2 regions of the Lysinibacillus sp. GW823-FHT06C08 genome follow, and region 2 is predicted to be linked to the other one. Evidence: a T-box and tRNA genes for the amino acid it is inferred to sense, from the RefSeq annotation. Region 2 holds a T-box; the other holds one or more tRNA genes.

Region 1 (15,102 bases), on a different contig from region 2:
CCTGCACGTGCACGACGTGGGTCAGAGTGTGGGAAGTCTAAGATTCGTTGATCGTTTGTGTAAGAGTGGATTGTTGTCATCATACCGCGTTCAATGCCAAATTTCTCATCAAGTACTTTCGCTACAGGCGCAAGACAGTTTGTTGTACAAGAAGCATTTGAGATAACATCATCTGTTGCTGGGTTATAGTCTGTATGGTTAACACCCATCACAAATGTAGGCATTTCTCCTTTTGCTGGTGCAGAAAGGATTGCTTTTTTAGCTCCTGCTTCAATATGCTTACCTACTTCTTCCACTGAACGGAAATGACCAGTACATTCAAGAACTACGTCTACTCCTAATTCACCCCATGGTAATTGTGAAGGATCTTTTTCAGCATATACTTTTATACGTTGACCATTTACTACGAAAGAATCTTCATCTGCATTGACTTCAGCATCATAGATACCGTGGACTGAATCATATTTCAATAAGTGTGCAAGCTGACCTGCGTCTGTTAAGTCGTTTACAGCTACTACTTCAAATTCATTTTGCTTCATTGCCTCACGAAATACTAAACGTCCAATACGTCCAAATCCATTAATTGCTAATTTTAATGCCATTGTTAATTCCTCCAATAATGTGTAATGTCTGCCTCCATTGAAATAGAGACGTTAAATTGCTTTTATGCTCATTCAAAAAATGCTTAAACATTTTTTGAGATCGAGTGACATGGTAATGCTCACACCCATCAATCAAAATGGCTGTCAGTAGATAAAGTAGCGGCAATGGCTTTTGCGGCTGCTTCATCTGTAATAAAAATCGTTTGCTTTGGCGCTACTTTAAAATAAGAAAGCATCGCATTGACCTTTTGTTTTCCTGCTGCCACGGCAATAACTTGCTGGCTATTTTTTACCTGTTCAAGCTGAATACCAATCGTGCGGATACGATGTACGATTTCACCATCGGCATTAAAGTAATAACCAAATGCCTCACTTACCGCGCCCTTCTCCTCAAGAATTCGCAAATCCTCAGAAGATGAATTACGTCGAATCGCCATTTCCTCTGCCGATCCAATGCCATGGATCACGCAATCTGCTCGATCATAATACGCCATCATTTCAGTTACCATAGGCTCTGTTAGCATTGCTTGATATGCTTGCTCACTTAAATGCTCAGGTAAAAATAATGTACGGTATTGTTCCTCCATCTGCATGGCAAATGTTGCAACAAGCGTATTCGCTTGCATTTGCATTTCATGACCAATTCCACCGCGTGCGGCAACAAAGGTAATATCTTTTTGTCCCTCTAATGGATGTAAAAATTGAGCTAGAGAGGCAACTGATTTTCCACCAGTGACCGCTACAACTTGTTCATCAAAAGCAGTAGACATAAATTGCAATGCTGCTTCCTTGCCAAGCAAGGTTAGGATTGTATTGTCTTCACTATAGTCACCTGGTACAACAACAACATGTTGTATACCAAAATGATGTTCAAGCAATTTTGCAAGCTGGGTTAAACCAGACCATTCATAAACGATGGCTCTCAGTTTTTCAATGACTTCTTCACCATCATCTGTACATACCATACCCGACTTTTGCGAATCTAATAACCCTTGTTCACGTAAAATGTCAGTTTCTTTACGAATTTCTCTCTCTGTCATTTTCAATGAATCTGCGAGTGTTCGACGCCCGATAGGTTGCATAAGTTGAACGGCTTGCAAAATACGATATCTAGATTGCAGAAGCGGATACATTTCAGGAAGTAGCCTTTGCTGTGCCTCTGGAATAGTGAACATATTTATCTACTCCCTTGTTAATAGTGGTGGGTTCAATTAAGTCCCACTATATTATTTTGTGTCCCACTTATGATTTTATTATAATACGCATATTTGGAAAGTGCAAGTAATTGTATAGTTTTGGATTAAAAAAAAGCCCCATAGCTTTGCCATTAGCTACGGGACTTTGGTTTGCTTATTTTGTGAAAGATAAAATTGCGTTTTTCTTAAATCCTTCTAAAGCTTTTGTTGCTTCATTTTTATTTGTAAATTCAAAAATACGAACGTCCTTTTTTTCAAATACTGTAATAACCCACATTGTAAAATCTCCCTTCACATCGCTTTTGTAATATAACAACCACTAGAATTTGTGATACTTTTCATTATCTGTTTTATAACAACGTCTTACTTGATACCTATTCTACTCCGATTTTTATAAAATAAAAGACTAATGTGAAGGTCTTCACAAACTGTTCAAATTCAAACCGCTTTCATTGAACAATTTGTGAATTGTATGAATGACAATTAACAATAGAGCGATTTACGCCGTTATTATCTTTTTAAAGACATAGAACTTAACTGCCCAAGTACTCCATCAATGTAGCATAATCCAGATTACCGTATTGGATAACGACCCCATCCTTTTCTACTACAGGTATCATTAACATATATTTTTCGTGTATGAGATCATCCTCTTCAATATTAACTATTTCAATATCGAACGCTACATCTTCCTGTACAAGCTTTAATGTATGTAAGCCCTCTACACATAATGGACAATTAGCTCGACTAAAAAATTGAACAATCATGGATGGCACCTCCTGTTTCTATTATTTCTTCATCGTTGAACGATGACAATGCTAGCTACAACGATTGTAAACTATGTGGTGGATTCATTCAAAAGCTTACTAGAAAAATGAAAGGCATTGAGTGCGAATAACAAGCACATCAATGCCTTTTGGCTATTATGTTATTTTAAATGATGATCAAGGAATTTCAACATGGCATTATAGAATTCGATTCTGTTTTCTTCATTCGCGAAGCCATGGCCCTCATTATCCTTTAACATATACTCTACATCTACACCTCTAGCACGTAAAGCTTCGACAATTTGGTCGGATTCCGCTTTGTTGACACGTGGATCATTTGCGCCTTGTGCAACAAATAAAGGTGTTTTAATTTTATCTGCATGGAAGACCGGAGAAACCGCTGATAATAATTCTTTATCTTTCTCTGGATGACCTACTCGTTCATAAAAAATGTCTCGCATAGTTTCCCAGTATGGTGGAATTGTATCTAATAGTGTGAAAATATTAGATACACCAACATAATCAACTGCTGCCGCATATAAATCTGGTGTATACGTAATGCCAGCTAATGTAGCATAACCACCAAATGAAGCACCGTAAATACCGATACGTTTAGGATCTGCAATACCCTGGTCAATCGCCCATTGAACGCCATCCGTTATATCATCTTGAATTTTCAAGCCCCATTGCTTATTACCAGCTTGAAGGAATTCCTTCCCATATCCAGTCGAGGAACGGAAGTTTACTTGTAGCACTGCATAGCCACGATTTGCTAATAGCTGTACTTCTGGATTGAATCCCCACATATCACGAGCCCACGGTCCACCATGTGGGTTTACAATAAGAGGTAGATCTTTAGCATTTTTATTTTTCGGCAATGTTAAATAACCATTTATAATTAATCCATCACGACTCTTATAAGAGATAGGATGCATTTCTGCAAGCTCTGAAGATTTCAACCAAGGGCTCAATGTTGCTAATTCTGTTAATTCATCTGTTGTTGAATCATAGTAATAATATTTTCCATAGATGGTGTCACTCGATACACTTACAATAAATTTTGTCATCTCTTTATTGTAATCGTTTATGCCCAATTGGCTTTCTTGAACACCAAGCTTGTTTTGAATTTTACGGAATAACTTTTCAAAATTTTTATCAAAGAATTGATAATGGATTTTATCCGTAGCATACGCACCATACAATAATTTATCTTTTTCAGCATTATACAATACACCCGAAACATCCACTTCATCATTGGACATGATTACTTCTTCTTTCCCTTGTAAGTCATACTTCACCACTTCTACTTTATCCCGGCCTTTATTGGATGTAGCATAAATAAACTTATTGTCCTTCGAGAAAGCTATCGGCATCACTTCATCCCCAGCACCGATTTTAATAAATGATCTGAATTCATCCTTTTCTGAATCTCGATAAAGGACAGTACCTTCCACCCCATCAGTAGCCACAGCTACACGTACATTGCCGTTACGATCTGCTAACCAGTTCGTAATATTGCCAGGATTTTTGGCGACGTGAGTCGTTTTACCCGTCTTTACATTTAGCTTGTACACATCAAAAACAGTAGCATCCTCTTTGTTCATCATAATAAGAATTTCGTCTTTTACACCCTGTAAGCTATCCAATATTCCTACCGTTACGTTAGGATATGGCGTTAAATCTTTTTCCACAGAACCGTTAAAGGTTGTAGAATAAATATGGAAGTTTTCATCTCCACCTTTATCTTTCAAATAAAGTAAAGCATCATCCTTCCAAAAAAAACCTGCAATATCTCGATCCTTTGAGCTTGATACACGAACAGGCTCACTATTATCATTCATTTTTTTCACGAATACATTCGAGCGGTTCTCCCATTCAGAGGCAAATGTAATATAATTACCATCAGGGGAAAGTTCGTAGCCAAAATTCCCTGGATTTTTCATAAAATCTTCCACAGAAATTTCTTTTACTCCTTTATTATTGGAACCATTTTTTATATGTTTAACATTGTTAAGGAGTTTGCCAGCATCTTGTTTCGTAATAAAATCTGTACTTGAAGATACTCCCTTAAAGAAACCAAGCTTATTGGCCTTCTTTAAATACTCTGGTAGTGACTTTTCTTTTCCTTCTTTATTGGCAGCTCTAACTAAAATCCTAGCTGCTTGATCACGTTTAATAATAGCGCTTAAGTCTGAAATCTCTCCAGCCTTTACCCATTGATCCTTAATTTGTTGACGCATTGAATCAGAGCCATGCTGGAATGTTAAAGCTGTTACTGCTAAATCCAGAAATTCCTGTGCTGAAAGATGTTCCTCTTGTGCTAATACAACATTTGTTTCATTGGCAGCACGTACTTCTTGCAATGTTGCAGGAATAACCGTAGCAGTTGTTAAAATAATTGCTAATGATGCAGTTAAAAATCTTTTTTTCAAAATGATTCCTCCCTATATCAGTTTACGTTATATCGATAGTCGATATATTCAAATTATACCATTATTTGTATTTTTGTCAATATTTTCATATTAAAAGCGAACTAAATAATTAGCTCGCTTGTCGTTAGTATTAAAATTTTCGGCTTGCCCCTCCACCTGCTGAAGAGCCGCCACCAAACCCTCCAAAACCGCCACCACCTGAACGTCCGCCACCAAAGCCACCAGGATAACCGCCGTAGCCTCTCCCACGAGGTCCGCCTCTTCCGCCTTTTGAAAAAGAAGAAAAAATGAGGACTATTATAACGATGACAATAATGAGCCAGATGGGCATTCCTTCCTCCTCCTTTGCACCTGCAGGTAATTCACCATTCCAATTATGCTCTTCAGCTACAGTACGAAAGACCTCCGCATATGTAGCTAGAAAGGCTTGATCATTATCACCTTCACTTGCAAAGGGATAAAATGCATTATCTAAAATACGCCCTAATTTACCGTCTGGTAATGCTCCTTCTAAGCCTTGACCTACAGCTATCACCACATCATTTTGGCCTTCGCCCTGTCCAAATGTAGCGAGTATAAGGACACCATTATTTTTCTCTTTGTCCCCAATGCCCCAGGAACGAATCATCTTTGTCGCATACATTTTCGCCTCCTGCCCATGAAGGCTATCAACGGTTACGACCATGATTTCAGCACCTGTCCCTTTATCTAATTGCTCTGAATAATGGTTTAGCTCCTGTTTTACATCTAAAGATAAGACATTTGCAAAATCATGGATATACGTATTTTTCATTGGTGAAGGTATTGCTGCTTTCGTCATAGTCATGCTAAAAAGAAGCACTGAGCAAACGATAAGCAGCTGTATAATACAACGCTTCATCACTGTGTACCCGATTGACTAAAATCAATAGACGGTGCTTGTTCGGCACCCGCAGCGGCTTTAAAGTATTCTTTTTGTTCAAATCCAAACATCCCTGCCATTAAATTGCCAGGAAAGCGTTTAACATGCTTATTAAATTGTTGTACTTCATTATTATAATCCTCGCGCGCAACTGCCAAGCGATTTTCTGTGCCAGCAAGCTCATCCATTAACTGACGAAAATTTGCATCTGCCTTTAAGTTCGGGTAGTTTTCCACGACTACTAGTAAACGACTAAGCGCACCAGATAAAGCATCATTCGCAACAGCTTGCTGTTCAGGAGTATTAGCATTGCCCATTTGAGCACGTGCGTTAGTAATATCCGCAATGATCTGTTGCTCGTGATTCGCATACCCTTTCACAGATTCAACCAAATTGGGAATTAAATCGTAGCGGCGTTGGAGCTGGTTTTCAACTTGCGCCCATTTGGAATCTACATTTTCCTCAGCTGTTACTAAACTGTTATATTTAGGAATCAATACTAAGGCTAACACGATAAGAATGATAACAATTATCCCAATTGGTCCAAACCATTTCTTCATTTTCTAAAACCTCCTTGACTTGCATTTCCTTTTGTTAGTCTACATTTTTGCCTTTGCATTTATACCGTATGAAAATCATTTGGCTTGACATACTAAATACTGCATCAAAAATTATATGAGGAGGCGTTTTTTTTGTCACAATCGTTTTACAATGAATCATCATCCAATCAAACAAATTTCAATCAACAACATAGTCTAAATCATGGTGGACACGAAATGATGGACATGCATGAAGCAATTGGTGAAATTATCGCTGGTATGAACCAAGCGATCATTTTACGTCCACAAGTAAAGGATCAAGAATTACTCAGCATTTTGGATCGCCAATATAATTTTACATTGGGTATGTATAATACGATTGTTGAGTCCTTTAAAACAGGTCATGATCCATCTGTTCCTACGGGACGTTACCAAATGGAAACAGGCAATGACTTTAAATATGGCTTAACTCCAGGCCAACCAAAAAAACCAATGCAAAACGCTAATGAAATTAATGATGAAGCCATTTCTGGTTTCTTACTAGGCGCTCAAAAGGGAGCAGCAAAATGTATGACGGCTGCTGCAACAGAAACGACAAACCCTGTTGTTCGTCGTGTTGTTGCTGATAGTATTCCCAACTGCATTGAAATGGCCTATGAATTATCCATTTACCAAAATAAACATGGCTATTATCAAGTGCCTCAGTACTCTCAACAAGATATGCAAACGATGCTTAATGCATACGATACAACCTCTAATCCCCTTCATTAAAAATCAAAAGGCAGTCCATGGTGATGAATTCTCATCATGGACTGCCTTTTCTCATTATAATACTTTTCCTAAAAATGCTTTCGTACGTTCACTTTGTGGGTTTCCGAATAATTCCTCAGGCAACCCCTCTTCCACAATATAGCCACCATCCATAAAGACTACTCGATCACCAACCTCACGAGCAAAGCCCATTTCATGTGTGACTACAATCATTGTCATCCCTTCAGCCGCTAGATTTTTCATTACATCTAACACCTCTTTTACCATTTCAGGATCAAGAGCTGAAGTAGGCTCATCAAATAGAATGGCCTTTGGCTTCATTGCTAATGCACGTGCAATAGCTACACGCTGCTGTTGTCCACCTGATAGCTGTTCAGGATAATTATAGGCTTTACTGTCGAGACCCACCTTTTTTAACAGCTCATGCCCAAGCTCTTCAGCTTCTGGACGACTCATTTTACGAATTTGCATGGGAGCCATCGTGACATTATCGATGACGTTCATATGAGGGAATAAGTTAAATTGTTGAAACACCATTCCCACCTCTGCTCGAATCTCATTGATATTCGTTTTCGGATCATTGATCTTCACATCTTCAATATAAATAGCACCGTCCGTTACTTCTTCTAGCATATTAATGCAACGTAAAAAAGTACTTTTTCCTGAACCAGAAGGCCCAATGACACATACAACTTGTTTTTCTTGGATTTCATAATCAATCCCTTTTAATACTTCTAGCTTACCAAAATATTTGTGTAGGTTCTCAATTCTTATCATCTTGCTTCCCGCCCTTCTGCCTTACGAGGGACATAACTATTGCTAAATCGTTTCTCAATAAATGCAACAATCTTCGTTACACCATACGTTAATATTAAATATAGTAATGCAGCAACAATATACGGTTCCCAGAAACGGAAGCTTGCACCTGCAACAACTTTACTAGCATATAGAATATCTGGTGCAGCGATGACTGTTACTAGTGAGGAATCCTTTAATAATGCTATGAATTCATTCCCTAATGGCGGGATCATGCGTCTAAAGGCCTGCGGTAAAATAACCTTACGCATCGCTTGGTTATGTGTAAGACCAAGAGAACGAGCGGCCTCCATTTGCCCCTTTGCAATACTTTGGATACCTGCACGGAAAATTTCTGCATTGTAAGCAGCACAGTTTAAAATAAGCGCGGTAATCCCTGAAACCATATACCCTAAAGAATGTCCAAAAATGGTTGGAATAACGGCTAAGTGTATTAATAAAATTTGAACAAGCATTGGTGTTCCGCGGAATAAATCAACATATAATTTTGATGGCCAATATATCCATTTTTTACTTGATAATTTCCCTAGTCCTAAAAACAGTCCTAAAAGAATACCGCCAAAATAACCACTAAGTGTCAAAATAAGTGTTACGCCAATACCTCGTATAAACATATCTCGGTAGTTCCAGACAATGTCCCAGCGTAGGTCAAAGATGTCCATCCGAAAACCCCATTTCCCCTTTAAAGTTACATCAATTAAATGAGTCGCTAGCATACTGCTTGGCGAGTGGCATTACCATATTATTCGAAATCAGTACCTGTAATTTCTTTTAATTTACCGTTTTCTTTAATCTTTTTCAGACCTTCATTTAATTTATCTAAAAGCTCTTTATTCCCCTTTTGAACCATAAAGCCATAATATTCTTTTTCGAATGCGTCATCTTGAATGACTTTAATTTTTTGATCTGGATGCGCTTTAATATATTCGTATACTACCGCATTGTCTCCAATAGCTGCATCAACATTACCATTTAGCATTTCTTGAATTGCGATTGGCTGACTTTCAAAAGCCATAATATTTGTACTTGCTTCACCTTGTAGCTTTTTAGCTGCCATATGGCCAGTAGCATTAATTTGTACGGACACCTTTTTGTCTTTTAATTCATCTAATGATTTAATCTTTGAATCTTCTTTCACAACAATTAATAATTGAGATTCATAGTATGGCTCAGTAAAATCGAATGATTCTTTGCGCTCATCTGTAATTGTAATCCCTGAAGCACCAATATGTGTTTCACCGTTTTTAATTGTTTGGAAAACGGGTTCCCAACCAATATTATTCCACTCTACTTCGAAATTCATTTCATCAGCAATTGCTTTTAAAATATCGACATCAATCCCCACAATTTTCCCTTTATCGTCAACAGATTCAAACGGTGCAAAAGTTGCTTCTGTACCTACTTTATATACTTTCTTGCCATCCGCACCTTCTGAAGGTGTGCTACCAGAAGAGGCATTGTCCTTTGTGCCACATCCTGCAAGTGCTAAAGTTAGCGCTGCTATCATCATAAGTAACATCCAAGCTGTTTTTTTCATTGCATTTCCCCCTATTTCGATAATTTTCCATCCTGCGTATTATTTTTCGCAATTCGGAAATGTTAGACTATTAGGTCAATTATATTAATATTATAGTATTTGCACAACAACTTTTCGCATAAAACTAAATATTTTTTCATATTAATTAATGGTAAAACCATTTATATAGAAAAAATAAGCATTAATAACAAGATATCGAACCTAAAACTAATATATATACAATAGAAGCGATGTCAAATTTCGATAAATTTAAACAAAAAAAAAGAATCCCCTCAGAAAGGATTCTTTTTTCGGCTATTACTAGCCTTCACGGACAGTATGTTCACTAAAAAATAATTTGGAGTTGTTGCTTTCTTGAAGGTTTGAAAGGCATAAATAGGGGAATAATGCCAACTAGGACAGTATTCCCATTACTTTTCCTCTCTATCCCCACTAAGCAGGCTGCTAAACTACTTATTAGGAGATTGAGCTATTACAGTATATCAATATTCAGTAAAATGGCGCCCTCGGAGGGAATCGAACCCCCAGTGCAAGAACCGGAATCTTACGTGTTATCCATTACACCACGAGGGCAAAAAACACAAAAAAAAAGTACTCACCCTAGGCTTACGAAAAGCATGATGTAGATAATCCTCTTTTGAAGCATACCTGCAAAATAGTGTCCTGTACTTTCAAACTTATAACCTTACCTATTATACAAACGTATCACATATAATTCAACCATAGAATGCAAAAAGAATTTATTTTTTTTATTTTAATTAATTTCACTTTAGCAGGGTTAATATTTGACCTTCCCTGACTATAATGTGTATGATAAGGTTACAGCTGAAATAAACAATGTAGATTTCAGCAAAGGTAATCGAATTTAGTTTTTTGAAGGAGGATTTAACATGAATTTAATTCCTACAGTTATTGAACAAACAAGCCGTGGTGAGCGTGCATATGACATTTATTCACGTCTACTTAAAGACCGCATTATCCTTTTAGGAAGTGCTATCGATGACAATGTGGCGAACTCCATTGTCGCACAGCTACTTTTCCTACAAGCAGAAGATCCAGACAAAGACATTTCTCTTTACATTAATTCGCCAGGTGGATCAATTACGGCTGGTATGGCTATTTATGACACAATGCAAATTATTAAGCCAAAAGTTCAAACGATTTGTATTGGTATGGCTGCATCAATGGGAGCTTTCTTACTTGCTGCGGGTGAACCTGGTAAACGTTTTGCATTACCAAATGCGGAAGTAATGATTCACCAACCACTAGGTGGCGCACAAGGTCAAGCGACAGAAATTGAAATTGCTGCTAAACGTATTTTATTCTTACGTGAAAAATTAAACGGCATTTTATCTGAACGCACTGGTCAACCACTTGAAGTCATTGCAAGAGACACAGATCGTGATAACTTCATGACAGCTGAACGTGCAAAAGAATATGGTTTAATCGATCACATTATGCACCGTAGTACGGATAATAAATAATACTAAAAAGCCTCCCAGAAAATTACTCTGAGAGGCATTTTTATTTGTTTGTTAATCTTCATTTTCAATAATTGCAGCTAATGCTGTAACCGCTTGCTCGGCATCATTGCCTTCACTACTTAACGTTACTTCGGTACCTTTCGCAACCGCTAAGCTCATGACACCCATTATCGATTTGGCATTCACTTTTTTTTCATCTTTTTCTAGAAAGATATCCGCACTGAAACGATTGGCCTCCTGCACAAATAGTGCCGCTTGTCTAGCTTGTAGTCCTAATTTTAATTTAACCTGGACTCTTCTCTCGATCATTCTCAAAACTCCCCTTCACTACCGTTCATCTATTAGTTTTATCTTACCTTACTTACTAGCAAAAGAACAATAAGCGATTACGCATGACATTCATACCTGAAAAGTATGAAAACTTAACCACCTATTTTTTCACCGCGTCTTAATGCATCTGCTATTTCGTCTATTTTTCTTAAACGATGGTTGACACCTGATTTGCTGACGGTACCACTGGATACCATTTCACCAAGTTCTTTTAACGTAACATCTTGATACTCTACTCGTAATCGTGCAATTTCACGAAGCTTTTCTGGTAGTTGGTCAAGTCCAATAGAATTTTCAATAAATCGAATATTCTCTACCTGCCGTAATGCTGCTCCAATTGTTTTGTTTAGATTGGCTGTTTCACAGTTCACAATACGATTGACACTATTGCGCATGTCTCGCAATATCCGAACATCCTCAAATTTCATCATTGCCTGATGGGCGCCTACAATATTAAGGAAATCAGAAATTTTTTCCGCTTCCTTTAAATAAGTAACAAAGCCTTTTTTGCGTTCAATTGTTTTGGCATTGAGTTCAAATTCATTCATTAAATCCATCAATGCTTCACCATGTTCTTTATATAAAGAATAAATTTCTAAATGGTAGGCGGACGTTTCTGGGTTATTGACAGAGCCTCCTGCCAAAAATGCACCTCTTAAATAGGCTCTTTTTTGACCATTTTTTTTAATGAGCTTTCTTGAGATCGTATGATTAAATTGAAAGTCGTCTGAGATGATTTCTAAATCAATTAACAGCTCGCGCGCTCCTTCTCTTACACGGCAAATATATACGTTATTTTTTTTCAATCGCATTTTCTTACGAACTAGTAATTCCACATTGTACGGATACAATTTTTTCATAATCGTATATAGTCTTCTTGCAATTGCAGCGTTTTCAGTTTGCACGTCCAAGCTTAGTTGTTTATTCGCAAAGGATAATGAACCATTCATACGAATTAGGGCAGAAACTTCTGCTTTCATACAATGATTGTCCGCTTCTATTTGGGTTAATTCCTTTTTCGTTTCAGAAGCAAAAGACATATCACGCCCCCCTTTCAATCATAATTTCTATGTATATGTTCATCTTACCATATACAATAAACACTTTATGTTTCTATTATCGGTTCTCTTACCGATCATAAATACCGGCATAATCTACCAGCCACTCTGCAACATTCGTAGCATTATGTCGAACCGTACCATCTGATCGAATTGTAGCAATATCGCGTCTTATAACCTCTAATCCCATACTTTCAAGCTTTGCCACATCAAATGTCACTGGCTCTGCTCTTTCTTCTTTATACAATTCTTTTACTGGATTCGGCAATTCTTCATCATTAACTAAAATCGAATCAATAAAGGATGCGCCAACATGCTTATGTATGGCCGATACATGATCACCTGCTGTATAAGAAATGGTTTCACCTTTTTGTGTCATTAAATTACAAACATATATTTTTCTTCCTTTTGCTTTCACAACAGCTTCCCCAATCTCTTTGACAAGGAGATTTGGAATAATACTTGTGTATAAGCTTCCTGGGCCAATTAATATATAGTCTGCACGCTGAATTGCCCGAATAGCTTCTGGTAACGGTTGCACGTTTTCGGGTACTAAAAAAACGCGATCAATGCGTTTTGTCGCTGTCGGGACTTTTGATTCACCTTCAATGATTGAACCATCCTCTAACACAGCATGTAAGTTAATTTTTTTATTGGCTGCTGGTATTACACGGCCATGTACTTTTAATACCTTCCCCATCTCACTTATAGCATGGTTAAAATCACCAGTAATATCAGTAAGTGCTGTTAGCATTAAGTTCCCTAAGGAATGGCCACGTAAATCCTCTGACGCTGAAAAACGGTATTGAAACATTTGCTCCACTAGCGGTTCAATATCTGATAATGCCGCAATGACATTACGAACATCACCTGGTGGTGGAATATCATAATCATCTCGTAAACGCCCTGAAGAGCCGCCATCGTCTGCTACCGTCACAATAGCAGTAATATCAAATGGATGGTGCTTGAGCCCACGAAGTAATGTAGATAGTCCTGTTCCACCACCAATTACCACAAGCTTTGTTTGCTTTTTCCCCATTCACTCATTCCTTTCTACGATTAATATCACGATGCGTAATAACCGTATTCTCTTTGTTGGCTAAATAAGCCCCAAAAAACTCTGCTAAAGTTACTGAACGATGCTGACCACCTGTACAACCAAAAGCGATAACGAGTTGTGATTTACCTTCTTGTCGATAAAGAGGAATCATAAAGTCGAACAAATCCGTTAGTTTTTGTATAAGTATTTGCGTATCTTCCAAGGCTAAAACATAGGAGGAAACTTCTGTTTGAAGTCCCGTCTTTGGGCGTAGCTCTTCTACATAATACGGATTTTTAAGAAAACGAACATCGAACACTAAGTCTGCATCAATTGGCATACCATGCTTGAAGCCAAAAGACATAATGTTTACGGTAAAAATAGTATCTGCTTCACTGGCAAATTCTTTAACGATCTTTTCACGTAATTGCTTTGGTTTCATGTTAGATGTGTTATAAACAAAATTAGCACGGCCTTTTACTTCCGATAAAAGCGCTCGCTCTTGCTTTATACCATCTAAAGGTAAGCCACTTACTGCCAATGGATGGGCTCTTCTTGTTTCTTTATAGCGTCTTACTAATGTGGCATCATCTGCATCTAAAAATAAAATACGAGCTACAATGTCGCCTTCTTTTAGTATATGGTCTAACGCCCCAATAAGCGCATCAAAAAAGTTACCTCCACGCATATCCATCACTGCCGCAATACGTGTACTATTCTTTCCAGAATCTCTTAGCAGAGTTAAAAAAGTTGTAAGTAACGCAGGTGGTAAATTATCAATACAGTAATACCCTAAATCTTCAAAGCTTTGAATAGCTACTGTCTTCCCAGCTCCAGACATTCCTGTAATAATAACCAATTCATGTGTACTTTGTTGGCCTTCAACCACCACTGTCATGCAACTCCTTTATTGTTCTTTTGATATTTGTATTTTCTGATGAAGTAATTCAAAATTCGTTGTATAGTCAAACGTGCCATACTGAATACCTGATTGCGAAATAGCAAATTGTAAATTAGTGCGATCTCCTTCAGCCATTGGCAAATGTGCTAAATCCTCTACTGGGTGCCATGCAAGTTTACCTTCTCTAGTTTCTACAAACGGTATACCGTCTACATCCTTAGCAACAAATGTATAAAGCATCCATTCATCTACAACTTCATCATTTTCTTTAATGACCATCGTATAAACACCCTTTAGGTGTACATGTAAAGGTATAACATTTGTCTCTTCCTGAAATTCACGAATAGCAGCCTCAAAGATGGACTCACCGCTTTCCATTTTTCCACCCGGAGCAACGTACCAACCTCGTCTTGGTTTCTGAAGTAATAATACTTTACCGTCTTTTACGGCAATTAAATTTGCAATTCTTTGCATAGGCACACCTCTAATCACTTTTGCATTCTACTCTCCATTATAGCAAGACACAGCAAGATTTGTCCTCATTTACAACTCTCATACGTAGACATTTAACAATTTAGTTTTATCGAAGAATTTATTGAAAAAAAGCTCATGCTCTTTTCATGATCTATACAAATAAAAAAGTAGGTTGTTCCCACCTAATTGAGGCGGAAACAACCTACTAAACAAAATAAAAGGGGGATTGCTAATTACACTTTTAATCATACACCT
Region 2 (15,102 bases):
TTCCAGAAGATATTGCCCAAAAAGCAAAGCTATTAATTTTAAACTTACCAGGAAACCCAGTACCAGCGATGCCATCCTTAGCATATTTTGAAAAAGTGATTGCCTTTGCTAAAAAATATAACATCATCGTTCTGCATGATGCAGCCTATTCTGAGTTTTATTTTACAGGCGATGGACCAATTAGTTTCCTTGCTACCCCAGGTGCGAAAGAAGTAGGAATGGAAATTAACTCCCTTTCCAAAAGCTTTAGTTTGGCAGGAACACGTATTGCCTATATCGCAGGAAATGCTGAAATGATCTCGATCATAAAGCAATTAAAATCAAATTTAGATTTCGGTATTTTTGAGCCTATTCAGGATGCAGCTGTTGTTGCCCTCGATCATGCTGAAGAAATTACGGCAAGCTTACGTGCAACCTTCTCTGAGCGTCATCAAACACTGATGAATGGCTTACAGGCACTAGGTTGGGACGCAGCACCTTCCAACGGTGGTATGTTTGTTTGGGCAAAATATCCATATGATATGGACTGCACAGAACTTGCCTTTAAATTGATCGAGCAGGTTGGCATTGTGACCGTTCCAGGTACTGTATTTGGAACCGCAGGGCAAGGTTATTTGCGCTTAGCACTCGTGCAGCCAGCGGAAATCCTTCAGGAAGCAGTCGATCGTTTAGCGCAAGTTCAAGTACTACAAGAAAACTAACATAGAAAACCCTTCTAACAACAAGCTAGAAGGGTTTTATTAATTAAATCCAAACATCATTTTCAGCAGTAAGGACAGATTTTTCCTCACCCGTATTCACTACCCCTGCAGGCTCTACAAGCAAAATTTTACACTCGGCAGCGGCGTAAGGTTTGTGTTCAACTTGGCGTGGTACGACAAACATTTCCCCCTCCTTTAATCTAACTTCTCCATCACGGAATTCGATGACAAGCTCCCCTTCAATAACAATAAACACTTCATCTGTATCATCATGTTTATGCCAAACAAAATCTCCTCTTACTTTAACAAGTTTGAATTGATATTCATTCATTTCAGCAATTACCTTTGGTGACCAGTGCTCTTGGAATTTAGCTAATTTTTCTTGAAAATTAATTGGTATGTATGTCATTCCCTTTTCCCCCATCCTTCATCTCGTATTAAAAATACAGCTACTGTCAAGCGGCAGTAGCTGTATCTTCTTATACATCATATTTTTGGTGAACGTCGTCCTCGTACCGGTTATAGCGCTGTTTAAATAGCTTGAATAGATGAGTCACAAGCACTTTAAAGATTGCGTATCCTGGAATCCCCAAAATGACACCCGGTACACCAAATAACGAACCTGCCGTTAATAATACAAAGATAATTGTAATCGGGTGAATACTGAGCGATTTCCCCATAATTTGTGGAGAAATGAATTTTCCCTCGATTAACTGCACGATTGTCCATACAATCGCTAGCTTAATCAGCATCAATGGTGATGTGACAAGAGCAATAATAACGGCTGGTGTGATGGCAATAACAGGACCTAAATAAGGCACCACACTTGTAATCATCGCAAGGAAGCCGAGCAATAAAGCATATTTCATACCAATAATTAAGAAGCCAATCGTTACCATTGCACCAATACACATTGATACTAAAATTTGCCCTTGTATGTAAGAACTAATTTGCTTGTCCATATCATGGAAAATTTCAGTCACTTCTTTACGCATACGCGGTGGGCAAACTTTCAGCATAAATTTCGGTAACTTTTCGCCCTCTTTCAGTAAATAAAACAGAATGAATGGTACGGTTACAAGCGATAGAACAATGCCTGTTAACGTTGATAGGAAGCCCGTAATACCGGATGCGACACCTTGTGCTATATTTGCAGCTGTATCCTTCACAGTTTTCACCATATCTGTAGTGAAGTTTTTAACCACTTCATTGTAGTCAAAATTAATTTTATCTAAATAATCGTTAAAACGTGAATGATTAAAGAATGCAACAAATTTTTCCGTAAACTTCATAAAATACTCTGGGAATTCCTGTACAAGGTTCGTGAATTGGTCACGTAAAAACGGATAAACCAACACAACAAGCAGTGTAATGACACCAATGACCGCAATGTAGAGTATTAAAATACCCCAAATTCTCGGGATACGCCATCTAACCAAGATCGCCAACAATGGACGTAATAAATAGTAGCCAATGACGGCTAGTACCCCTGGTAAAATGACTACTTCAAATAATACTTGAAGCGGAGTAAAGATAAAGGAAACTTGATTAAACATAAAAATAACACATGCAACTAATAATAAAATAACCAGCGTAAATAATAGGTTTCTGCCACCTAAGAAACGAATAAACTTGGTTGCTAACAGGTTTGAACGTTCTTTTGGTCTTTCTTTTTCCATATATCCACCCCAATCAAAAAGCTCTACCTTTATATTACAGGATAATGTTGGATTTTGCTAAATATCACTCCAGTGAAATGCCTAAAAAATCACTTAAAAAGGCCTTATTTTGTTCCACATCTATCACGATTGAATCGCCGGCATGACTAAAGTTTTGGAATTGATAGCTACCTTCAATTGGAATCGTTGCTTTTTCAATGTTCACCTTGCCCTTAGATAACAATTTCAGCACTTGTTGCATTTCTTCAGCAGAAGAATAATCGGTTGTAATATAGCCTTGTGCTGCCCCTACAAATTTTGGTAAATGCAATACATTCGCAGGTGTTAACAGTTCATTTTTTAAAGCCTCGATAACCTTTTGCTGACGTGCTACACGACCGAAATCACCTTCCGCATCATGACGGAATCGTGAATAGCCTAGTAACTCCTGTCCATTTAAGTGATGAACACCTTGCTTTAACTCTACCCCAATATTTTCAGACATATCCTTCTCAACGTCCATCTCAACACCATTAGGCGCTAAAATATCCACCAACGATTCAAAGTTTTTAAAATCGATAAGCGCATAATGGTGAATCGGTAAGCCGAACATATTTGTTAGTGTATCCTTCAGTAGCTGTACCCCATCTAAGTAGTACGCTGTATTAAGCTTATAGGATTGATAGCCCGGGATTTCCGCATAAATATCACGCATAAAGGATACGAGCTTAATATCATTGTTTGATTTATTCCAAGATAATACCATCATCGTATCTGTTCGAGATTTCTCCTCGCCACGTGTATCGACACCAAGGATTAAGTAATTTTCGATATCGCCTTTTAATGTATCGCCAGAAAAATCCTCCTGCTCAACTTGTGTTTGATTGGCAAGCTTTAGGCCACTGCGGTACTGCATGATAGAATAACCTGCCACAACCAAGACACAGAGTATTAATAATGTAAAAATTGCTCTCCCTTTACGAAGCTTTCGTTTTGTAGGACGTTGTGAGCGTCTAGTATAATCTTGCTCTTCCATAATGACTAACTCCTCTATTTTTTTATAGTTAATGTAACGATTGATTAGCCGGAAAGTTTCATTTGGCTGATAGAGGAAGTCTCATCTTCATCTATCTTATTGTTATTTTACACCCAAATGCTCAGTTTTTTCGCCAAACAATGCTATAATATTTTCACAAAAGAAAGGATGATGTACATGATAGAAAAAGCTACATTTGCTGGCGGTTGTTTTTGGTGCATGGTTAAGCCATTCGTCGAGTGGGATGGTATACATAAAGTAACATCTGGTTATATGGGCGGCCATTTAGAAAACCCAACATACGAGGATGTTAAGAAAGGGACTTCTGGCCATTTAGAAGTCGTCGAAATTGAATTCCATCCAGCCATTTTTAGCTATGAACAACTACTAGACATTTATTGGATGCAAATCGATCCCACTGATGCTTTTGGGCAGTTTCATGACCGTGGAGAGTCCTATTCAACAGCGATCTTTACTTACACGGATGAACAAAAGCAAATCGCCGAGGCATCTAAAGAAAAGCTTGCCACTAGTGGACGCTTCGATAAACCTATTGTAACCAAAATTCGCGATGCTGAACGCTTCTATCCAGCGGAAGACTATCACCAAGATTACTATAAAAAAGAAGCTGATCACTATAAGCAAGACCGTGCTGTTTCCGGCCGTGATGAGTTTCTAACTAAGCATTGGGATAAATAAACAAACGGAGGTGCCTCAATTTTTCATTGAGACACCTCTCTTTTTGTAAAAACACATGCTTAATTTTAGATGGGTGTTTCTAAAAATGATTGTAGTGCCTCAAAGAAACGCTTGCCGTATTTATCAAATTTCACTTCACCGATGCCGCTAATGTGGCGTAAATCATCCAGTACTGCGGGCTTCTTGTCACATAAATCACGTAATGTTTTATCTGAGAATACTACAAATGGTGGAACTTTCTCTTCATCTGCAATTTCTTTTCGCAACACACGTAAATGTTCAAATAAAGGATCATTATCAACCAGTTTTTTAACCGTTACAGCTTCCTTCCGCATGACCTGTCGTTGCCCAAGTAGAACTTCTTTGCCATCGGCTGACACATAAATAGTCGGATACGTGCCGTGCTTAACTGCCAATAAGCCTTCGGCAATTAGAAACTCAATAAAGTTCGAGACATCTTTAGACGAATAATGCCCTTTCAAAATGCCATAGGTCGATAAACGTGCAAATCCAAATTCATTCATTTTTTGATTTTTGGAGCCGATAAGTACTTGAGCCACCATCGTCTTGCCAAATTTTTGGCCCATCCGTACAACACAAGCGAGTACCTTCTGTGCATCCTCCGTTACATTCATCACAGTACGGCCATCATTACAATTATTGCAGCGACCACAAGGCTCCTCTTGTACTTCACCAAAATAGGCTAAAATTGCATTTTGTAGGCAGCCCTCTGTATGGCAATAATCGACCATTGTTTGGAGCTTCGCTAATTCCTGTGGTATTCGTGCTTCATCTTGCGATTGGTCAATAAGAAAACGTTGAGTTTGAACATCTCCGGAGGCATACAGTAGGATACAAGCACTTGGAAGACCATCTCGACCAGCTCGCCCTGCTTCTTGATAATAGCTCTCCATGTTGCGAGGCATTTGATAGTGCAGCACAAAGCGCACATTACTTTTATCGATTCCCATACCAAAGGCGTTGGTAGCCACCATAATACGTGCCTCATCTTTTAAAAAACGCTCCTGCTCAGCCATCCGTAGATCCTCTGATAGCCCAGCATGGTATTTGGCTACCTCTTCACCCGACCGACTTAGCATGTCATAAATCGCGTCTACCGCTTTTCGTGTGGCGGCGTAAATAATACCGACTTCCTGTTTATTTTTCTGCAAGTAATTTTTAATATAACGTTCTTTATTTTCACCAATTAACACCGAAAGGGCCAAATTATCACGTGTAAAGCCTGTCATCACTGTTGCATCTTCATCAATGGTTAATATTTTCCGAATATCCTCACAAACAGCAGGTGTCGCAGTGGCGGTAAGCGCTAAAACAGTTGGCTTCTGCTGCCACAGTGTGAAAAGCTTTTGAATGGAACGATAACTTGGTCGAAAATCATGACCCCATTGAGAAATACAGTGTGCTTCATCCACCGCAATTAATGGCACGGATAAATAGGACAATGCTTGAAGGAAGGAAGCACTTTCAAGTCTTTCAGGTGCGATATACAGTAGTTTTAAATAACCAGCACTAGCTAGCTGCATCGTTTCATTCACTTCTTGTGCTGTTAATGTACTATTTATATAGGCAGCAGGAATATTGGCTGCTCGTAAAGCTTCCACCTGATCTTGCATTAAAGAAATAAGAGGCGATATAACGATTGTGAGCCCCTCAAGCATTAACGCTGGAATCTGATAACAAATAGACTTCCCTCCACCTGTTGGCATCACACAAAGGCTCGATTGTCCATGTAAAGTTTGTTCAATAATTTGGGCTTGTCCTTGCCGGAAGGCTTCATAGCCAAAATGATGCTGTAGCATTTGTCTTGCTTGCTCCATGCAAAGTTCACTCCTCAGTAGTAAGACGAAGTAGCTTGTACTCGCCCTGTTCATTTTTCATAATTTCATAAAGCATGATGGAATGGGCAAGTGCCTCCTGACCAGTTGCGTTGGTCAATACATACTCCGTTTTAGCTTGTACCTGTAGATGCTGATCCACTATACGAATATCTTGAATGTCCGTATTCGAGAAATGAATCTTCGCGTGTTTGGAGGCATAGTAGGCAACCATACCTGCCAAAGTGTCTTGCAAATCTTCTGATCCAACAATCGGCTCCATAACACTTGCATCTTGAATAGTGACAGCGCCTTTTAAATGCTTATGGAATGTATCTAAAAAAAGATTGATTTCATCTATATTATACGCAAATATATTTTCACCATATTGGTCGATGGCTTGCTGTACGGCTTCTTGATCCCCCTGTTCAATATAAGGATATAAATTTTTTGATTGCGATAGGCGTACACTCGCCTTCATGCCTTCCTTTAACCACTTCTGCATAAACGGTTGAATTTCCTTTATCGGCAATATGTATGGTTGTGCTTCACCTAGCTGCTGCCGGTTAAAATAAAGACCGACAATTGCTCCGTTTTCCGCCTCCATCACGGGGCTTCCCAAAGGTAGCTTTTCATCTGTATCAATATAATAAGCAGCAATTTTATCATCGTATTTTTGAATCGTATAAGGTAAGCCATTCACATAAACTGATAGCTGATCGAGCTCCCCCTCATACATTTTAGGTACTTTTACATTCGCTTTATAGGTCACCTGCAAAAGTGCAACATTATGTGCCGTTGACATAAAATGAACATTCGTTGCCACTAGCTTATCCGGACCAATTTGCACAAGGGCAGTTGGCTTTGAGGCCACTAGTGCGCCATTTGTTAAAATATAAAGCTCATCATCCTTTTGCTGAATAATAATGCCTGCACCAACTCCATGCTCACCTATCACTTTGACCTCAGGCACTATCTTTTCTTCTTGCTTGGCCACTGTTTTTGTTGGCATCTCTGCTTTTTCTGCTTGAAACCAGCCTGCACCTATTTGACTGTCACAACTTGTCATTAGTATTGTAGCCGCTCCTAAAACGAGCATCTTTTTATACATACCTTCACCAAAACTTTCTTTTCAACTATCTCTCTTGTCTATCATAATCAAGGTCTTAGGATGTTTCAAGTTTACATAATATTATTATTTGAATTTATCTAGTAGTAAAATAGAGCAATCGCTTTAGTTCTATTTCATTCTACCTATTAAAATTTATGGATTCTCTGATTTGCTGTGAAAATGGATGGATTTTAGGCCTTCAAAATATTTTTGACAAAAAAAAGACATGCGTTTTGAATGGCATGCCTTCTTGAATTAATTTTTTCGCAGTAGCCCTGTTGTCGCGATTATTCCTAGCATTAATGCTAGAAAAATCACATACGTCCATGTATGGTTACCTGTCATGTCATAGCAAACGCCAATCAAAACAGGAATGATTGCACTTAGCATAAAGCCACCTGAAAATACCATCGATGACCAGCTGTTGGCTTCCTGATCATTTCTAGCTTCATCAAGCGGTAACAGCAGGCCGATCGGAAATAGCCCACTTAGAACAATGCCGATTATCAATACGGCCAACCACAAATAAATACCTGATAAAAGCCATAATAATGTAAAGCCTATCAGCCCTAAACAGCCTAATGCCACTGCCCATGCTAATCGATTAGTCCATTTCTCCATAAGCATCGGCACAGCAATATTCCCAATCATTTGTACAATAGACATAAACGTCAGCATCATACTCGCATCCTTAAGCGTCATTCCTTTGTCCTGTAAAAGAGGTGTAAGCCACGACATCATAGAGAAAAACAGTGAGGTTTGTAAGCCAAAATACAATAAAATTGACCAAGCGCGCCCAGTTACCCAAGGATTACGCGCCGGTTCATTTTTAGCTAATTCTTCACCATCTGCTCCTTGTTCTTTCGGAATTGCCCAGCTCCATAGAATAAGGGCGACCATAGCAAGTAAGGCCCACATGCCCAGTGCAACTGTCCACTGATTATCAAAATATTGATAAAAGCTCACTGTTAATGCTGCACTTAATGTCGCACCAACGCCGATGCCAAATGAATAAATACCAATAACAATTGTAAAGCGTTGAGGGAATTTTTTCTTAATAAATGCATTTAATATAGGCCCAATCATCGCAATAGCCAAGCCTGCCGCAAAACTAGTGACAACTAATAAAAGATAGCTTTCTTGGAAAAAGCGTAGCCCATTTGCGAAGATGAGTATAACCATTAACAGCACGATTGCTAATTTTGTTCCAAGCTTACGCTGAAATGGTACAGCAATCGGAGCAAATAAACCCATGCAAAAAACTGGGATAGATGTGAGAAAGCTCATACTCGTATTGGAAACCTGTAAGTTTGTCATGAGGACATTATAGAGTGGCCCAATTCCCGTTACTGCGGGTCTCATATTAAGTGCTACAAAGAATATACTTATTACGACTAAAATCAGTGAAACAGTCCATTGTTTTTTACCCATTTGATTTAATCCCCTCTGCTGCCAGTCAATGGAAGAATTTTCTTTTATTATTCTATCCTTTTACCATGTATTCTATAAATGGTCAATGCTTTCAATATGCGACCGTTCACTACATATTTTCTGGCGACTCAATGCCCAATAAAGCTAATGACTCTTTTAACACTATCGCCACACAATGACAAAGCGCTAGACGTGAAGCTTGCTGGGCATCATCGGTTAATATTTTTTGATTAGCGTAATATTTATTTAATAAACGTGCTAGCTGTAAAGCATATTTTGCGATAATGGATGGGTCTGCCTGATTAAAAGCGGTGTCCACAACCTTCGGAAATTGTTCCAATAATAAAATGATTGGCCAAGCATGCTGCCCTAATGGAGCAAATGTCTTTATGTGAGAGGGCACATCGCCTTTTGCCAAGATAGAGCAAATACGAGCATAGGTATACTGTACATAAGGACCTGTTTCCCCTTCAAAATTCATCATTTGCTCGATGGAGAATTCAATATCGTTTAAACGATGATATTTTAGGTCATTAAAGATAACCGCTCCAACTCCTACTTGCTGCGCTACTCGCTCTTTATGCTGTAAATGAGGGTTTTTGTCTTCTATATTACGCTTAGCTGTGGCAATCGCCTCGGCTAGCACATCCGCTAATAACACCACTTTACCTTTACGTGTGGACATTTTCTTACCATCTTTAAGCATCATCCCAAACGGTACATGCTGTAAATCTTTTGCCCAACTATACCCCATCTTTTCAATCACCTGAAATAATTGTTTAAAATGGAGCGTTTGTTCATTGCCAACTACATAGAAAATTTTGTTCGGTTGATACTGTTGCTGTCGGTAAAAGGCAGCCGCTAAATCACGAGTTGCATAAAGCGTGGCGCCATCTGTTTTTGTTATTAAACAAGGAGGCATTCCCTCCATCTCTACTACAAAAGCACCCTCTGATTCGATTAGGAGTCCTTTGCTTTGTAGCTCTGTCACAACCTCTGTCATTTTATCATTGTAAAAGGCTTCTCCTGTATATTCATCAAAATTGATACCTAGCAGCTGATAAATAGCCTGAAATTCATCTAACGATACATCGCGGAACCATTGCCACAATGCTAACGCCTCTGAATCACCATCCTCTAATGCTTTAAATGCGGCGCGAGCCATTTCATTTAATGTAGGATCTTGTTCGGCCATCGTATGAAATTTAACATAAATCTTTAATAATTCCTCAATAGGAGATGCTGTAATGGCTTCCTTATCACCCCAATTTTGATACGCAACGATAAGCTTGCCAAATTGGGTGCCCCAGTCCCCTAAATGATTAATACGAATAGCCTGGTAACCATTTTTAACTGCAATATTTGCCAAGGCATTCCCAATGACGGTTGAACGTAAATGCCCCATAGAGAACGGTTTAGCAATATTGGGCGAAGAAAAGTCGAGGACGACACTTCCCATTTCATTTTGATTCGTACCAAAATTTTGTTGTTCCTGCATAATAAGGCCCAACACTTGTTGCGTTACTGTTGCTTGATTTAAAAAGATGTTGACATAGCCACCAACGGATTGCACCTGATGGATCATCTCATTTTGCAATTGGTTCGCTATTTCCGCAGCAATTTGTTGAGGTGGCTTCTTCCATATTTTAGCCAAGGTGAAGCATGGAAATGCCACATCGCCAACTTCTAAACTTTTTGGTTTTTCTAGCAATTGTTCCACGTCTTGAGCTGTTAGCTGATGCTTTAAAATTTCAGCAATACTGTTTGCAATTTGTTTATTCATGTATATCCTCCTCCATTTTCAATAAAAAAAGCCCCCGCCTCTATAATTAGAGACGAGAGCATAGTAATCCCGTGGTACCACTCTAGTTGCCATTCATAATGACCACTTTCCATTGTTAACGAGGTGACGCCCCGCTATTCTCTACTAGTAGTTCGAGAACCTTCTCCAAAGTGCGCTTCATTCATGGTTTCTGTATTAGGCTCACACCATCCCTAACTCGCTTTCCAGTTGTCCCATCAATTACTCTCTTTATCATCGAATTTTTCTATGATTTTGACATATTCTACAGGAGTCCTTTCTTGACGTCAATAATTTTTTGTATAAAATTAATCATTGACATATCGAGATAATTCGATATATCATTGAGACATGGAACCTATTGAAATTTTTAAAGCGTTATCAAACGAGACAAGGCTAAACATCTTACAGTGGTTGAAGGAACCTGAGAAGCATTTTCCAAAAGTGAGTATTGAAGGAGGCGTTTGTGTAGGGGATATTCAGGAAAAAGCAAAAACTTCTCAATCGACCGTTTCTCACTATTTAACTATGATGCAAAAAGCTGGTCTCCTTGAATCTTTTCGTCATGGTCAATGGACGTATTACAAATTAAAAGAAGAAACTGTCCAAGAAATTGCAATGTTTTTAGTATCAGAAACCCAAAATGATTAAGTGGGTTTCTATTCAAGTATTATATCGAATATTCACGATAAATAGATATAGGTTCCGATATTACATCTAATATATCAATAATTCTCGATATATAAATATAAGGAGGTATCAATATACAATGGTTCATGAAGAACAAACGCTTAGTAAAAAGCATAAGATTTTAGCATTTACGCTTATTTTGCTTACTTTCGTCATGGGGACAAGTGAATTTGTAATTGTAGGGCTATTAACTGAGGTTTCTACATCTATAGGGATCTCGATTGCTACAGCAGGCACATTGGTTTCTGGATTCGCCATTGCCTATGCAATAGGCACCCCTATTGTAACAGGCTTTGTCAGTAGATTTCCGAAATATCCACTTATGTTAGTATTAATTGCCATTTTCATTCTTGGAAATATAATTAGTGCTTTATCTAGCACTTATGTTGTGCTAATGGGCTCTAGAATTACGACTGCTGTTGTCAGTGGTGTTTTAACAGCTCTATCTATGTCCATTGCTAATACGGTCATTCCAAAAGAAAAAAGATCCACTATCATTGCTTCGATATTTTCCGGCTTTACCATTGCCAATGTCATGGGTGTACCATTAGGAACAATGATAGGACAATGGAGTAATTGGCATATGACATTTTGGTTAACTGCCTTCTTAGGGGGCGTTGCATTTATCATAAGCATGTTTGTGTTACCTAAACGTTTAAGTGGTGAGAATGGATCGCTATCCGATCAATTGTCCTTATTAAAGCATCCTAAAGTTATACTTGCATTTTTAATTCCTATTTTCACCATTGCTGGAACATACACAATCTATACATTTATTACGCCTATTTTAGAAAATAAACTTGGTGTTCCGACTAAATACATAGCCATTGTCCTTCTGATCTATGGTTTCTTTTCTATTTTTAGTAATGTTTTAGCAGGTAAAATTGCACAGAGAAACGGATTAAGTAAATTACGTTATATTTTTATCATTCAGGCATTCATCTTATTTTCCTTTTATTTTACAATGTCCTCCCATTGGCTAGGAATTTTAAGTATCCTGTTAATGGCTGTTATACTTTATGCCGTAAACGCGACAATTCAGCTATACTTCATGGATTTAGCAGAAGAGTATTCTCCATCAGCCAAAGATTTTGCTTCCTCATTAACGCCAGTAGCCGTCAATGTGGGGATAGCATTAGGCGCTGCCATAGGAGGCTTTGTCATCAATTCAGGGAGTCTAGAATATCTTGCCTGGGCAGCAGCAACGTTGGCACTGATTGCATCTGCATTCACCTTCATGAGTTACAGACGGCATTCAAACGATCCACATTAAAAAAAACGCTCCTCATTTAGAGGAACGTTCTTTTTCTATATAATGAATGACATCTGCCATGATGGCATACATCTCTTTTAACTTCAGTTGCTTATTGTCTTTCACTTTTTTAGCTACTTTTTCAGTAACAATTTCTTGATCAATTAAGCTTTCCCAGCTTGTTCCAGTCGATTCATCGATAAGCACATCTGCCAAATATTGCGCCAGCTCATCTCGCGTAATAGCTTCATCACCCGTGCTATATACCTTATTTATGACAATCTCCAGCTTATCTTTCTTATCGGCTGTACTCTCTCCGCCAGCACGAATCATACTTTCTTTAAACATTTTAGCAAACTTAATTTTCGTTGCTTTACTGTCGACCTTTAAATCATTATCATAACCGCCCACTACAAGTCCATAGTTAATTAACGATTGAATGGCTTCATCATACCATTCGCCCTGATAAGGATAGTCCACAGAAAATGAATCGATATAGGCACCTTGTTTATCCAACTGCTCTCTTAACGTAGCAATTAATTTTTTATCCTTGCTCATTTCTCTAAAAGTAACATCTTGTTGAAGAGCCAGTGCTGCCGCTGTCCCTGCCGCTTCCCCAGTCACCATACCGGTTGGAACAATACGGGCACTTCCCGCTGCTAAAGATGAATAACCTGCAGATCGTCCTACAACAAGTAAACCATCGATATCCTTTGGTACTAGAGATCGGAAAGGAATCGCATATTGCTTTGGTGCAGAAATAACATAGCCATAATCATGGGGTGTTTGAGCCTGCACATCTACTGGATAAGAAGCAATCCCAATGCTATCCCAATGATCTCGGTTTTGCCAAATATCGGACATTGGTAATTGATATTCCGCCCAGATATGTCTTGTTTCTCGTACATAAAGCTCTTCTGGGAAGCTGACAATTTCTGCTTTTTCAAATCCAGGGAAGTTTTCCTGTAAATATTTAAGTACATGCAATGTTTCTTTTTTACCAGCAGCAATGGCCGCCTGCTTCGAATGATCATTTAAGCCATCAATACCAAAAATTTGTAAGGCATTAATAAAATATTCATCATCCACTCGCGCTAAATTTAACCCTCTTAATCTTGTACCTTCTTGTAAAGGTGTATATTCATCATGAAGCTTTGTAAAGCCCCACATAACGGTATGATTCAAGTTAGCCCCGCCAAATACATCTGACTTCGCCGCTTTTTTTACTTGATCCCAATCAACATTTTTCAAGTGAAGCATTAATGTTACAGCCATGCGTTTATCCTTTATCCCTATATCTTCACCACCAACGAAGAAAGGAACTTTAGACATCGTAGCAAAATCCGCATCCTGTGTAGCATCTATGAATGATTTTCCTTTAACGACATATGTACCGTATTCATTTTTTAGCTCAACAGACGTTAGTTGCTGTTGTTGAAGATTCGCTTTGACAACTTCCGTTTGCACCGACAATGTTAAATTGGGTTCCTCATCAATCAGCTTTTTAAACGCTGCTTTAGCTCCGACGATACCAAAAGCATCATTGCCTCTCACTAGCTCATGCCATTCTTTAAAAATACCTTCACTGATGGAGTTATTATGACCATCACGTGGAATATCTAGAAAATTTAGCATCCCATATGTAAATAATCCACCCAATTCTTCACGTTTTTCTACCAATAAGGTTTTAGCTCCATTACGAGCTGAAGCAACCGCAGCAGCGACACCCTCTGGCTCACCACCAATGACAATCACATCATATTCAGACTCTATATTGTTGATGGGTACTGGCTTTTTATACTCATCCACTAATTTATTGTATGCCATAGAGTTCGTTATTTCTTTAATAAAGTAGTAGCTTCCAAACCCAAGTAAAACTACTAGGATAGCAGTGGCTGTCCATAATATACTTTTACCCATAATAAACCTCCGATAGTTAATATTTCCAATAACATGTTTATTTTATCATCATTTCTGCCACTTGAAAGAGCTGAATGTCCTATTGATTTTTTGCCTACGACCATAAGGCATATCATTTTCTACAGTATTTTTCTATGAAATTATCGTGTATTCCATCATATAAAGGATTGGGATATTTTTCCGATTTGCAGACAAGGTTTGTTTCATCACTTATAGTAAGCAGTCAAAACGGGGATGTGCTTGCGGGCACAAGTAGATAATCAGGATACATTGTACCTAATAAAAAAACAGTCAGAATCATTTTAATCTATATTTTTGTCGACAAGCAACTAAAAACCCTTTGGTAAATGATGTGAATTTACTATTCTTTTTGAAAAATAGTTAAATACACTACTAAGTAGACGCATCAACTTCAAATAAAGTTACAGGAGAAAAGATATTTATCGATAACCTTTAATGAGCTAGTTTTATCCGTCACCCTACCCTTTTACTTCTATTTTTTATTTTACTATGGTATATTTTCTATTAGGAAATCATTTCCAACTATCCAAACAATGGTCTTTAGGATCAATAAATGAGGTGCTTGTATGGATCGATTTGAAGTTTCTTTTAGAAATAAAGCAGTGCGAATCTGGTTTTACACGGTATTCCCCGCCTTTATATTAGCTATTATTTCTATTATTATTTTGCCCAATGAGCAAAATAAATATGTTTCATTAGGTTTGTCACTAGTTGTAATCATATATTATATTTGGTTTATTTTTTATATTAAAAAGCAACGCAAATAATAGAACATGTAAGTGCCAGAAAGTAAAATCAAACAAATGGCCATGCCCCCATTCCAATCATAACGAACCGAGTAAGCAAAAATTGACTAGCTCAGGATTCGTACACTACAGAACCTAAACCAGCCAACTATATCATGAATACGCAAACTTTAAGGGTGTAATACCTCATGATTATGCCCC

The links. The T-box of region 2 lies ahead of argS (arginine--tRNA ligase). A T-box ahead of a tRNA ligase gene usually reads a tRNA of that ligase, here a tRNA-Arg.
Region 1: it encodes a tRNA-Arg, which carries the amino acid that the T-box ahead of argS (arginine--tRNA ligase) is inferred to sense. The anticodon was not compared.

The regions. Positions count from the first base shown of each region.
Region 1 is NZ_JBXAHN010000007.1:104,458-119,559, reverse strand. Features, by position in the region: gene gap (type I glyceraldehyde-3-phosphate dehydrogenase) at 1-602, opposite strand, end outside; gene AC1Q6O_RS16420 (sugar-binding transcriptional regulator) at 731-1,777, opposite strand; gene AC1Q6O_RS16415 (hypothetical protein) at 1,953-2,075, opposite strand; gene AC1Q6O_RS16410 (glutaredoxin family protein) at 2,332-2,565, opposite strand; gene AC1Q6O_RS16405 (S9 family peptidase) at 2,727-4,997, opposite strand; gene AC1Q6O_RS16400 (TPM domain-containing protein) at 5,128-5,877, opposite strand; gene AC1Q6O_RS16395 (LemA family protein) at 5,877-6,458, opposite strand; gene AC1Q6O_RS16390 (spore coat protein) at 6,591-7,208, shown strand; gene AC1Q6O_RS16385 (amino acid ABC transporter ATP-binding protein) at 7,263-7,985, opposite strand; gene AC1Q6O_RS16380 (amino acid ABC transporter permease) at 7,982-8,686, opposite strand; gene AC1Q6O_RS16375 (basic amino acid ABC transporter substrate-binding protein) at 8,767-9,561, opposite strand; tRNA gene AC1Q6O_RS16370 (tRNA-Arg) at 10,060-10,134, opposite strand; gene clpP (ATP-dependent Clp endopeptidase proteolytic subunit ClpP) at 10,452-11,045, shown strand; gene AC1Q6O_RS16360 (HPr family phosphocarrier protein) at 11,097-11,354, opposite strand; gene whiA (DNA-binding protein WhiA) at 11,468-12,415, opposite strand; gene AC1Q6O_RS16350 (gluconeogenesis factor YvcK family protein) at 12,504-13,472, opposite strand; gene rapZ (RNase adapter RapZ) at 13,477-14,370, opposite strand; gene AC1Q6O_RS16340 (NUDIX hydrolase) at 14,380-14,847, opposite strand.
Region 2 is NZ_JBXAHN010000002.1:399,789-414,890, reverse strand. Features, by position in the region: gene AC1Q6O_RS09830 (aminotransferase class I/II-fold pyridoxal phosphate-dependent enzyme) at 1-701, shown strand, start outside; gene AC1Q6O_RS09825 (cupin domain-containing protein) at 745-1,110, opposite strand; gene AC1Q6O_RS09820 (AI-2E family transporter) at 1,181-2,380, opposite strand; gene AC1Q6O_RS09815 (LCP family protein) at 2,445-3,395, opposite strand; gene msrA (peptide-methionine (S)-S-oxide reductase MsrA) at 3,573-4,094, shown strand; gene recQ (DNA helicase RecQ) at 4,160-5,932, opposite strand; gene AC1Q6O_RS09800 (TcaA NTF2-like domain-containing protein) at 5,940-7,040, opposite strand; gene AC1Q6O_RS09795 (MFS transporter) at 7,296-8,471, opposite strand; gene argS (arginine--tRNA ligase) at 8,581-10,254, opposite strand; T-box leader at 10,300-10,519, opposite strand; gene AC1Q6O_RS09785 (ArsR/SmtB family transcription factor) at 10,624-10,923, shown strand; gene AC1Q6O_RS09780 (MFS transporter) at 11,042-12,235, shown strand; gene AC1Q6O_RS09775 (FAD-dependent oxidoreductase) at 12,248-14,134, opposite strand; gene AC1Q6O_RS09770 (hypothetical protein) at 14,722-14,922, shown strand; gene AC1Q6O_RS09765 (copper amine oxidase N-terminal domain-containing protein) at 15,072-15,102, opposite strand, start outside.